Regions from separate parts of the Mesorhizobium sp. L103C119B0 genome, predicted to be linked through region 2. Evidence: predicted binding sites of a transcription regulator. Region 2 holds the regulator's gene; each other region holds the start of a gene.
What was found. The regulator LexA, encoded in region 2, represses DNA repair genes until DNA is damaged. The targets are predictions, from matches to a motif close to TGTTCNNNNTGTGTTCNG.
Positions count from the first base shown of each region.

Region 1: the regulator LexA is predicted to act here: its motif matches at 2,650-2,667, upstream of recA (recombinase RecA).
Region 3: the regulator LexA is predicted to act here: its motif matches at 1,597-1,614, upstream of X728_RS144445 (sel1 repeat family protein).

Region 1 is NZ_AYXE01000006.1:82,957-87,123, reverse strand. It holds gene X728_RS155445 (TfoX/Sxy family protein) at 1-323, shown strand, start outside; gene X728_RS155450 (pseudouridine-5'-phosphate glycosidase) at 526-1,443, opposite strand; gene X728_RS155455 (carbohydrate kinase family protein) at 1,514-2,458, opposite strand; gene recA (recombinase RecA) at 2,726-3,829, shown strand; partial or broken gene alaS (alanine--tRNA ligase) at 4,101-4,167, shown strand, end outside.
Region 2 is NZ_AYXE01000011.1:120,708-124,874, forward strand. It holds gene X728_RS147525 (ComEC/Rec2 family competence protein) at 1-1,922, shown strand, start outside; gene lexA (transcriptional repressor LexA) at 1,916-2,698, opposite strand; gene X728_RS147515 (GntR family transcriptional regulator) at 2,904-3,668, opposite strand; gene kynU (kynureninase) at 3,836-4,167, shown strand, end outside.
Region 3 is NZ_AYXE01000014.1:206,310-210,476, forward strand. It holds gene X728_RS144460 (AMP nucleosidase) at 1-79, opposite strand, end outside; gene X728_RS144455 (hypothetical protein) at 357-551, opposite strand; gene X728_RS1000000170495 (hypothetical protein) at 603-833, shown strand; gene X728_RS144450 (DUF2147 domain-containing protein) at 970-1,311, opposite strand; gene X728_RS144445 (sel1 repeat family protein) at 1,749-2,015, shown strand; gene X728_RS144440 (ABC transporter substrate-binding protein) at 2,388-3,509, shown strand; gene X728_RS144435 (acetyl/propionyl/methylcrotonyl-CoA carboxylase subunit alpha) at 3,571-4,167, opposite strand, start outside.

The DNA.
Region 1 (4,167 bases), on a different contig from region 2:
TGGACAATGAACGCATCGAAGAGCTGTTCGAAGGCCTCGGCCCGGTCAGTATCCGAAAACTGTTCGGCGGCAAGGGTATCTATTTCGACGGCGTCATCGTCGCTATCGTGCTGCGCGGCGAATTGCTGCTCAAGGCTGACGAGCAAAGCGCGCCCGACTTCGAAGCCGCCGGCTGCAAGCAATGGACCTATACCGGCACCCGCCACGGCAAGCTGGTCGCGATGCCGTACTGGAGCATTCCCGACGACGCGTTTGATGATCCTGACGAGATGAGGGTGTGGGCGCGCCGGGCGTATGAGGCGGGACGAAGGGCGGGGAAGTGAACCGGGACCGCCGCGTTTCTTCCCACCCCCCTCTGTCCTGCCGGACATCTCCCCCGCAAGGGGGGAGATCAGTTGTCACATTGGCCTTCGCCAATCACCAACGTTGAAAATGGGAGCCTGCGGCTAAGCTGTTAATCTCCCTCCTTGCGGGGGAGATGGCCGGCAGGCCAGAGGGGGTGCTGTCCCGCCGACGTAGGCGATCCTACAGCGCCGTCGCAATCCTCGCCGCCAACCGCGCATTGTTCTCGACCAGCGCGATGTTGGTCTTCAAGCTCCGGCCGCCGGTCAGTTCGAGGATTTTGCCCAACAGGAACGGCGTCACCGCCTTTCCGGTCACATTCTGCACTTCCGCCGCCTTCTGCGCGGCCTCGATATAGCCGGCCATCTCGTCGGCCGGAATTTCATCGTCCTGCGGCACCGGGTTGGCGATCAGCATGCCGCCGACCAGGCCAAGTGCCGCCCTGGTCTTGTAGAAATGCGCGATCTCTTCCGGTCTGTGCAGGGTCAGCGGCGCGCGGAACGGCGAATGCCGCGACCAGAAGGCCGGCATCGTCTCGCAGCCATGGCCAATCACCGGCACGCCGCGCGTCTCCAGCACTTCAAGCGTCTTTTCGATGTCGAGGATCGCCTTGGCGCCGGCCGAGACGACGATGACCGGCGTGCGCGCCAACTCGTCGAGATCGGCCGAGATGTCGAAGCTCTTTTCCGCGCCCTTGTGGACGCCGCCAATGCCGCCGGTGGCGAACACCTTTATCCCGACCATGTCAGCGGCGATCATGGTGGCGGCGACCGTGGTGCCGCCGGTGCGGCCTTGCGAGACCGCAAAGCCGAGGTCGGCGCGCGACAGCTTCATGGCATCGCCGGTCATGGCCAGCGACTCGCGCTCGCCGTCGGACAGTCCGATCTTGATGCGGCCGGCGACCACGGCGATCGTCGCCGGCACCGCGCCATTGTCCAGGATGATCTTTTCGACATTGGCGGCCATGGCGCCATTGTCGGGGTAAGGCATGCCATGGGTGATGATGGTGCTTTCCAGCGCCACGACCGGGCGGCCAGCGGCGAGCGCCTCGGCCACGGGCGCGTGGATGTCGATGAAGGGGCGGGCGCTTTGCGGTGTCATGATGGTCTCCGATCCGGAGATCCGCGCGTCCGCTTGGACGTCGCGCTCCGGCAATGGCAATTGGCCGCCCTCATGCCATTTCCTGCGCGTCGGGCACAAGAGCCAGTGCCTCGGTGAAGATCGCGGCGGTGAAGGCCGGCACGGCATCCGAACTTTCGATGGCGAGCGTCGCCGCGGCAACGCCTTCGCGGAGGGCTTGGCGCAATGCCAGGCCGCGCAGCAGGGCAGCGATGGTGGCGCCGGCCAGCGCGTCGCCGGCGCCGGTGACGTCGGCGACTTTTCTCGGCGCCGGCGGCAGGATAGAGAAGGCGCCGGCTTCGTCGAATCCCAGCACCGGGCCGTCGCCCGCCGTCACCACGCCACTGGTGAGGCCGCTGCAGCGCAGTCCGTCGACGGTCTCGCGCTCGGTGGCATTGGCATCGACGCCGGCCAGCACCATGGCCTCGCGCCGGTTCATGAAGACCTGCGCGAGTTCCTTCAGCACCGGTATCAGCCGCACCACCTTGGCCGGCGAAATGGCGATGGCGAACACCGGCTTGCCGGCGGCGAGCCCCACCAGCCGCTCCAGCGCCGTTGATGGCAGATTGGCGTCGCAGAGCACCGCATCGGCCTCGGCGACCACCTCGCGCACCTTGGAGCGGCGGATCTGCTTGGGGAACGCCAAATCGTAGAGCGCCATATCGGCAAAGCCGGTGATCAGCTCGCCGTCGCGATCGATCAGCGCCGTGTAGCTCGGCGTCGTGCGGTCGAGGAAAACCGCCGACAGGTCGGCAATGCCGGAGTCGGCGATGGCGCGCGCAACCGTCTCGGCCGAGGCATCGCCGCCGCGCACCGACAAAAGCGAGGCCGAGACGCCGCGCCGCACCAGGCTGCGCAGCGCGTTGAATACGCCGCCGCCGACATCCTCGCGCATCGTGCCGGGGTTGGACGCCGCGGGCACGTACGTGCCCGACACCTGGCCGCGGCGATCGATATGGGCGCCGCCCACCGCCAGTATCTTTGCTGATTTCACCATGCCGGCGATATGACCTTTGTTATTCGAACCAGACAAGCGCTAGGCTGTGCGGCGGAGCTTCGCAGGCAAGCCGGCGATTCGGCCGATCGAAACAGCCGGCGCGTCTGGCCCAATGGTGGATACATCCGGAAACGAAACCATGAGACAAAAAAAGAACAAATCCGGATAAAATTTGACCCCTCTTGCCAAACGAGAACAAAAGTAGTACAAAATGGGCAGGGATTACGGATTGTCCGGCCTTCATTGACGACCAAGGGGTGATGTATCATGGCTCAGAATTCTTTGCGGCTTGTAGAGGACAAAGCGGTGGACAAATCAAAGGCTCTGGACGCGGCGCTGTCGCAAATCGAGCGCGCCTTCGGCAAGGGCTCGATCATGCGGCTTGGCGCCAATGAGCAGGTCGTCGAGATCGAAACCGTGCCGACCGGATCGCTGGGCCTCGACATCGCGCTTGGCGTCGGCGGCCTGCCGCGCGGCCGCATTGTCGAGATCTACGGGCCGGAAAGCTCGGGCAAGACGACACTGGCGCTGCACACAGTTGCCGAAGCCCAGAAGAAAGGCGGTATCTGCGCCTTCGTCGATGCCGAGCACGCACTCGATCCGGTCTATGCCCGCAAGCTCGGCGTCGATCTGGAAAACCTCTTGATCTCGCAGCCGGACACCGGCGAGCAGGCACTGGAAATCTGCGACACGCTGGTGCGTTCAGGCGCCATCGACGTGCTGGTCGTCGATTCGGTGGCGGCGCTGACGCCGCGCGCCGAAATCGAAGGCGAGATGGGCGATTCTCTGCCCGGTCTCCAGGCGCGTCTGATGAGCCAGGCGCTGCGCAAGCTGACCGCCTCGATCTCGCGCTCCAACACCATGGTCATCTTCATCAACCAGATCCGCATGAAGATCGGCGTCATGTTCGGTTCGCCCGAAACCACGACCGGCGGCAACGCGCTGAAATTCTACGCTTCGGTGCGCCTCGACATCCGCCGCATCGGCTCGGTCAAGGACCGCGACGAGGTCGTCGGCAACCAGACCCGGGTCAAGGTGGTCAAGAACAAGCTGGCGCCGCCCTTCAAGGTGGTCGAGTTCGACATCATGTATGGCGAGGGCGTCTCCAAGACCGGCGAACTGGTCGACCTCGGCGTCAAGGCCGGCGTGGTCGAGAAGTCGGGCGCCTGGTTCTCCTACAATTCGCAGCGTCTCGGCCAAGGTCGCGAAAACGCCAAACTGTTCCTGCGCGACAATCCCGACACGGCGCGTGAGATCGAACTGGCACTCAGGCAGAATGCCGGGCTGATCGCCGAGAAGTTTCTCGAAAATGGCGGCCCCGAGCGCGGTGAAAGCGACGACGGCTTCGAGGAAGAATCCGGCGCCATGTAGGGTACGGCCAGAGTTCGGCCATAAATCCGGTCTATTATCCGATGCTTAAGTAACCGAGTTCTTTAGTATTGCGTTTCAAACCGCCGGCCTTCGCGCCGGCGGTTTTCGTTTTTGGGCAGCGTGAAGCCGGCTTGGCAGTTGCCGGATTGGCCCAATTCCGTGTTTCTGGACAGGGTGGGGCGTGCCCGCTAAAAGGCCAAGTCGATTTTCTAAAAAGCAGAGACCAGTGTCCGCCGGCCGTGCCGGCGGTTTTCGCGAAAAGGCAGCAGTCATGAGTGGCGTGAACGAGATCCGGTCGACATTCCTCGACTATTTCCGCAAGGAGGGCCACGAGGTCG
Region 2 (4,167 bases):
TGACCGGCCGCGTCGTCAGTCTCGAACAGATGGAGAGCGGGCGCATCAGGCTGACGCTTGACGTGGTTTCGACCGCTTACCCCAAGCTGCGCTACGCCCCGGAGCGGGTCAGGCTCTCGGCGCGGACCGTTCCCGCCGATATGACCGCCGGCTCCCTGATCACCGGCTATGCCAGGCTGTTGCCGCCGACCGGTCCGGTGCGGCCGGAGAGCTACGATTTCTCCTTCGACAGCTATTTCACTGGTATCGGCGGCAGCGGCTTCTTTCTCGGCAATCCGAAAACCATTGCTACGCAGGGACCGCCGCCGCTGGCCGCGCGGCTCTCCTCGGCAATCGAGAACGCGCGCGAAAACATTGCCGACCATATCAGGGGCAAGATCGGCGGCGCCGAAGGCGAGATTGCCGCGGCGTTGATTGTCGGGGTGCGCGCTGGCATCCCGGACGAGGTCAACGAAGCGATGCGGCGCACCGGCATCTACCACATCATCTCCATCTCCGGCCTGCACATGGCGCTGGTTGCCGGCACCATCATGGCGTTGCTGCGTGGCGCCTTTGCGCTGTTTCCCGTTTTCTCTTCGCGCCGGCCGGTGAAGAAATATGCGGCCGCGGCAGCGCTTGTCTCGATCGCCGCCTATCTCGTTATTTCAGGCGTCGTGGTTGCCGCCGAGCGCAGCTTCATCATGCTGGCGGTCATGCTTGTCGCCGTGCTGTTTGATCGCGCCGCACTCACCATGCGCAATCTGGCGATCTCCGCCATTGCCGTCATCCTGGTGTCGCCGCACGAGGTGGTCGGTCCCAGCTTCCAGATGTCGTTTGCCGCCACCGCCGCCCTTGTCGGCGCCTATGCCGGCTGGGCCGATTACCGCGCCGACAAGGTGAGAACGCCGCCGGCAAAGCGCTCCTTCGTCGGCTTCCTGTCGCGAAAATTCGCGCTGGCCATGGGCGGCCTCGCCATGACCTCGATCATCGCCGGCAGTGCAACCTTGCTGTTCGCCATCTGGCATTTTCAGCGTGTGTCGCCGCTCAGCCTGATCGCCAATCTGGCCGTGATGCCGATTGTTTCGTTGATCGTCATGCCTTTTGCCGTGCTCAGCGCACTGGCGATGCCGTTCGGCGCCGACGGGCCGTTCCTCTATGTGATGGGCAAGGGTCTGATGGCGATGATCGCTATATCGGCCTGGATTTCCGAGCGCTCGCCGGTCGACGCCGTCGGGCTGATCTCCATCCGCTCGGTGCTGTTGGTGGCGGTCGCCCTCGTCATCGCCACCATGGCCACCACCTGGCTCAGGTTGGCGGCCGTGCCTTTCGCGCTGGCCGGCCTGTTGACGGTGCCGCAGGTGCTTACGCCCGACGTGCTCATATCCGAGGATGCGCATCTGGTGGCCATGCCGATCGGTGGCGGCGAACTCGCCCTCAACCGCGAACGCTCCAACGAATTCACCACGGACAATTGGAAACGGGCGCTGCGGGCCGAAACCATTATCCCACCTGAGATTTTCGAGGCAACAGATACGCGGTTCGATCTCGATCCGCTCGATCTGCCGCCCGGCTCGCCCTTCTATTGCACCGGCGATCTCTGTATCGCCCGGCACCCTTCCGGAGCCATTGTAGCGCTTGCGAAAGACCGCAAGACGGCGCGGCCGGCCTGTGCCTTCGCGAGCCTGATCGTCATCGATGACGCCACCGCCTACAATCCGTGCCGCAACCCGCTGGTGCTGGTCGTGACGAAGAAACAGCTGGCCCGCGACGGCAGCGCCGCCGTCTTCTTCGATCCGCAATCGGCAGCTGCAGCGCCAACCATCCGCTTCGCCGTCGACAAGCCGTATCGCCCCTGGCACGAGCAACGCCGCTTCTCCCGCGAAGCGCGCGGCCTGCCGCCTTACAACCAGCGTGAAAAGTACAAACCCAAGCCGGCTCAGTAGCGCCGGATCAATCCGACAAGCTTGCCCTGCACCTTCACCCTGTCCGGTCCAAAAATGCGGGTCTCGTAGGCCGGGTTGGCGGCTTCCAGGGCGATCGAGGCGCCCTTGCGGCGGAAGCGTTTCAGGGTCGCTTCCTCATCGTCGACCAACGCCACCACGATCTCGCCGGGGCTGGCTGTGTCGGCATTGCGGATGATGACCGTGTCGCCATCGAAAATGCCGGCCTCGATCATCGAATCGCCCTTGACCTCGAGCGCGTAGTGTTCGCCGCCCATGATCATATCGGGCGGCACCGAGATCGAATGGGTCTGATGCTGGATGGCGTCGATCGGCACGCCGGCGGCGATGCGTCCCATAACCGGGATTGAAATCGCGGAAACGGCATCGTCATTGCCGGCCGACATCGAACGCGACGGCGAGCCCGGCTTGATCTGGCGGCCGAGACCGCCTTGGCCCAACGCGCCTTGTCCTTGGCCGCCTTGCCCTTGGCCGGTTTGACCAAGACTGCCCTGAATGACGCTCGGCGAAAACTTCCTCGCCGCATTGAGGCCTGGTGCGATCGAGTCGGGCAGCCGCAGCACTTCCAGCGCGCGCGCCCGGTTCGGCAGCCGGCGAATGAAACCGCGCTCCTCAAGCGCCGTGATCAGGCGGTGGATGCCGGACTTGGAGGCGAGGTCAAGCGCTTCCTTCATCTCATCGAAGGACGGCGGGATTCCGCTCTCCTTCAGGCGTTCATGGATGAACATCAGAAGCTCATGTTGTTTGCGCGTCAGCATCGCGGCCCCCAGGGGTTCTGAAACCAGAATCAGAAAAAACAAACCCAGAACAAACACTATCTGTTCCAGTTGTGTTCCGCAACCTTTTAAAGTTTAATGAATGTGTTGACGTTTTGTTCAGCGTGACGTTCGGCACCGCGAGCGGCGCTCGTAGTCGTTGGCCGGCAACGGGGTGAAACGAAGACAAAGTGCCCTGCGTCGTCGGCTACGATCGCCGCTTCCTTTTCGGACGGGGCTGCGCAGCATCCGCGCCGGGTTCACTCTGGGCATAGACCTGCAGCGTGTAGCCGATGTGAGCGGTCATCAGAGTTTTCGCACGTTCGACGTCGCGATCGAGGGCCGCTTCCATCAGGGCGGTATGGTGTTCGATCGCCACGGCGTCGCGCAGGGCCGCCACGGCCTTCCGGTGGCCATCCGTGCGGCCGGCGGCGGCGCGCAGCGTCGGGGCCAGACCCAGAAAGCGGTGATGGCGATGCAATTGGTCGGAAATCGTCGCATTGAAGCGCAGCAGCCAGCTGGATGTCGCGGCACTGAGCAGCGCCGCATGGAAGGCATCGTGTTTTTCGTACCACGCGTCGACCGCATCATCCGATGGATCGTCGAGAACAGACCCGCACCGTGAGAGACGATAGTGGGCGGCAACGACCGCGTCTTCCCACTCACGGTCGCCCTCCTCGATCGATTCCACCAGCAGGGGCAGTTCGACCACCAGCCGCGCACGCGCCAAATCCTCGAGCTCCGCCCGAGAGACGGGAGCGACCGCAAACCCGCGGTTGCTGATGGCGGTCACAAGCCGTTCCGCCTCCAGCCGCGACAGCGCCTCGCGCAACGGCGTCCAGCCGATGCCGTAGGTGTTGCGCAGCGTGCTCAGCTTCAACGGCGCGGCAGGCGCCAGCCGGGTCGCAAGAATATCGCGCCTGAGCAGGCGATAGGCCGCTTCCGTCTTCGAGGTCTGCTCGTCATCCAGCATCGTGATCCATCAGACATAAACGCTCGGCGGATCATTATATATCAAAGCCTTTCAATGGGTGAATTATATATAATGTTTGACAGTTCAAGGGCGACCACTCAAGATCGCCGGCATGTTTGGGCGGCAGGCTCCGCCGCGCGCGTTTGTCCATGGAGGGGCGCCGGATCATGAGCACGACACCCGATCTCGCTACAATCGAAGCAATGGATGCCGCCGATCCGCTGCGCTCCATGCGCGAACGCTTTGTCTTGCCGCAAGGCGTGATTTATCTCGACGGCAATTCCCTGGGCGCCGCGTCAGCGGTCGTCTTCAGCGAACTGCAGCAGGCCGCCACGCAGGAATGGGCGCACGACCTCATTCGCGCCTGGAACACCGCCGGCTGGTTCAACATGCCGGTGGAACTCGGAGATCAGCTCGGGCGACTGATCGGCGCGGCTGATGGGCAGACGGTGGTCTGCGACACAACCTCGATCAACATCTACAAGCTGCTGCACGCAGC
Region 3 (4,167 bases), on a different contig from region 2:
TGCGGTCGTAGAGCACCTGCAAGGCGGCCACGGCCTTTTTGGCGTCGTCGAAGCTCTGCTTGCCGAAAGGCTCCGGCATGACGACCGATTCGATAGCTCGTGGGTAGATTCGCTTTTCCATGGCTCAATATAGAGACTTGAGGCCGCACTTGGGAGGGGAGGGTGGCCGCCAAGTGGTCGATTTATTCCTCCACGCCCAAGGTGTGCTGAGATTCAGGTAAGGCTGAGCCGGAGTCGAGGACGGGCGCGAAGCGACCAAACTGGTTGGCTTCGAGAACCGGAGCGGAGCGTACTCGAAGCATGTGGGCACCAAGGCCGCCACTTGCAGGCCGGCATCACCTTAATACCGGCACACCTTAGCCGCGCTGCAGACTGACCAGCAAGACAAAGCCGACGCCATGCTTCTTCGTCGCCGGCGCGTCGATCGTCGTGTCGGCATTGGCCCGCATCATCGGCATGGCCAGGACCGGCGCCGACAGCACGACCAGAACGAGCGCCGCCCGCGGCAGGAGCCGAAGGGTCTGGAGGGCGTTGATGGCGATGCGGTTCATGGCTTTTGCTTTTCTGTTTGGATCTATGTCTTTGTCGTCTCAGGGGCGAAAATGGTTCATGCAATCGAATTGGCAGGAACTGGCTGCATCCCAGGAACGGGCCGGACGGCCGGATTCGGCCACGAGGATGGCGAAGAGCATCCCGAACAGGCTCATCAACAGGCAGACGATGGTGAAGCGGCGAGCGAGCATTTGCGTAGTGTCTCCTTGAACACGCCATCAAAATGCCCTGATGCGACTGAACCGGCGCTGATGCCGACGTTCATCTGCGGTTCAAAGTGATTGACGAGGTCTTAGAGAGAGCGTCGGTTCGGGTTTGCGCCGCCGCAAACGGCACGGTCGTCGCTATGGCGCGGACCGTCCTGCAAAAGAAAACGGGGCCTGTGAAGGCCCCGTTGGTCAACTCAAAGCAGCAAGATCAGAGCTTGTGCCAGGTCTGGCTCTTGCAGATCAGCCCGCCGAGCACGCAGCCGCTCATTTTGAGCGAGGTGCCCGACAGTGTTGCCTTGCCCGAATAGGTCTTGTCGTTTGCCGGATCGGTGATGTTGCCGGCATATTTGTTGGCCCCGGCCGCCTTGAGCGAACCGATGGTCTTCCCGGCATATTTGCCGGTCTTCAGGGTGATGGAGAATGAACCGCTGCCGCCGATAACTGCTGTGTCGCCGGCTTGTGTCTTCCAATTGCCTTCGATCGGATCGGCCCAAGCCGCACCAGCCATCATCACGGCGGCCGCCAGGGCCAAGCTCACTTTGCGAAACATATCTGTCCTCCCTGGTTTAGATGGGCAGCCGCCTCTCTGCCCCTTACGCAAACGTAAGCTAATCCAGCTCCCGGCAAAACAAAAGCGTGCCGCGACGGAAGGTTTCGCAATTTTCATGCAGGGTCGGGAGAGTGCAGCCCGTGGAAATGAAACGATCGAGGCGTTGGCTTTGGTTCGCGTGGTTAGCAGAGTGTTGATCGGCGCCTTGCAAATTTTCGTCAAATCGGTCGAGAAACGGCGGGATTGCTGACTTTGTATCCTTAACGAATTTCCGCGTTTACCTCTTGTTTTAGCTTTGTTTTCTCCAAATTAAGCACGCCATTTAACGACGGATTCAAGGCTCGGCCTCATTCTCGGAAGCATCGAACGAGCGGCTCCCCAGGGAACACCGGGGGGACAGAAGAGGCCCGCTCTCGGGAGCCAGACAGGGGACTAAAATGGCACGTTTTGAAATGCTTGAAGCCGGCTTCGGCGCCATGGGGGCAACTGCCCAGGCCGACATTCTTTTCGAACTGGGCATGATGTATGCGACCGGCCGCGATTGCGAGACCGATGTCGTTGCCGCCCACAAATGGTTCAACATCGCCGCCATCAAGGGCTCGGTCCGCGCCGCGGAACTGCGCTCGGAACTGTCGGCCGCAATGTCCAAGGTCGAGATCGCCAAGGCGCTGCGCGAAGCCCGCGAATGGATGACGATGCACTGAGATCGCGAGCAGATTATCGAAAACAGGGAAGCCCCGGGATCAAGACCGCAAAGACGGTCGGAACCGGTGAAACGACAAGGCCGCGACAAGACGGCCGACCATGAAAGAACAAGAACGCGGCAGGCCGGCACGGTCCAATCGTGCACAATGGGGACGGCGGGCAGGTTTTCGTGGCGCGGGGGCGCATGGGGACTGCTACGAGCTAAAAGCCACGACCGGCCGGAACAGGCTGGCGTGGCTTTTTGCGTTGATGAGGCCCAATCGAGCGGCGCCGATGCGCCTAGACAGGCCCAATGAAGGATGAAATTGTCCCGCCTTCGGAAAGAAGCGCGGCCAGAGCGGCTGCGCGAGTGTGGGAGGAGTTCTATCACCATGAAAAAAACGGGTATTTTGAGCGCGGCCGTATTTGGCCTGATGATGAGCGCGCCGGTTGCCTTTGCCGATGACATCACCATTTCGGTGGTCGGCCCGATGACCGGACAGCTCGCCACGATCGGCGATCAGTTCAAGCAGGGCGCAACGGCAGCCGCCGATGCGATCAACGCCGCCGGCGGTGTCAACGGCTCCATGATCAAGCTCGACATCGAGGACGACCAGTGCGATCCCAAGCAGGCGGTTTCTGTGGCCAACCGGATCGTTGCCAACAGCGTCAAGTTTATTGACGGCCATGCCTGTTCAGGTTCGAGCATCCCGGCTTCCGCCGTCTACGCCGAGGCCGGCGCGCTGATGATGAGCCCGGCCTCTTCAAATCCCGAGCTGACCGATGCCGCCGCCAAGGCCGGCTGGCCGACGATCATGCGTCTCTATACGCGTGACGACGCGCAGGGCGCCTTCATTGGCCCCTGGATCGCCAAGAAATATGCCGGCAAGAATGTCGTTATCCTGCATGACAAGAGCGCCTACGGTCAGGGCGTTGCCGATGCCGTGAAGGCGACGATGAATGCCGGTGGCCTCAAGGAGATCGACTATGAAGGCATCAATGCCGGCGAGAAGGATTATTCGGCTCTCGTCACCAAGCTGAAGGACCTCAAGGCCGACGTTGTCTATTTCGGCGGCTATCACCCGGAAGCCGGGCTTATCCTGCGTCAGTCGGCCGAGCAGAGCGTCAAGTTCCAGCTGATCATGCCGGACTCGATCGCCTCGCCGGAATTCTGGCAGGTCGCCGGCCCCGCCGGTGAAGGCACCCTGTTCGTCTTCCCGTCGGACCCGCAGGCCAAGCCGGAAGCCAAGGAGGCCATCGCCAAGATCAAGGCGGGCGGCTTCGTGCCGGAAGGCTTTACGCTGTTCTCCTACGCCGTCGTTCAGGCGTTTGCAGAGGGCGTCAAGCGCGCCGGAACGGACGATCCGGTCAAGGTAGCCGAAGCGCTGAAGAACGGCACGCCTTTCAGCACCGTGGTCGGCGACGTGACCTTTGATGAGAAGGGCGATCTGAAGAACGCCAGCTACGACATCAACCAGTGGCATGACGGCAAATACGCGCCAATCCCGCAGTAATCGTCCGCGTACTCAAGGAAATGGCCGGGCTTGTCCCGGCCATTTTTCGTTCAAGCCTCGGCTATGCAGCCTCGTCAACGAAGCGCACCAGCACCGTTCCGTCGGTGACCTGCGCGCCCTCGGTGGCGATTTCCGCGATCACGCCGTCATGGCTGGCGGCGATCGTGTGCTCCATCTTCATCGCTTCCAGTATCAACAGCGGCTGGCCCTTGATCACCCTTTCGCCCTTTGCCGCGCGCACCAGCTTGACCACGCCTGGCATCGGCGCGCGCAGGCTGCCGGAAGCGGCGGCCGCCTCGTCGGTGCGCGCCAGCGGATCCGGGACGAGGAAACTGTAGCCGACCGCGCCTTCGAACACGGTGACGTGGCCTGGCCAGCGGGCAACGCGAGGGGCGGCGCGAAGATCATGCGAATTGACGCTGTCATAGGGCGCGTCCAGCGCCACCTCGAAGCGCCCGTCCGGCCGCACTGAAACACGCGCCAGTATATCGTCCTCGCCATGGCGCAGGCGCGTGCGGCGCGCAACGCTGTGGAAATGCGCATAGCCGGCAAGCGACGACCACGGATCGTTCGACGGCGGCAAGGCACCGGCGCCCGCCGCGGCAAGGGCCGCCGCGGCAACGATCTCGCTGCGCGGCGGGGCGACCGCGGTCAGCGC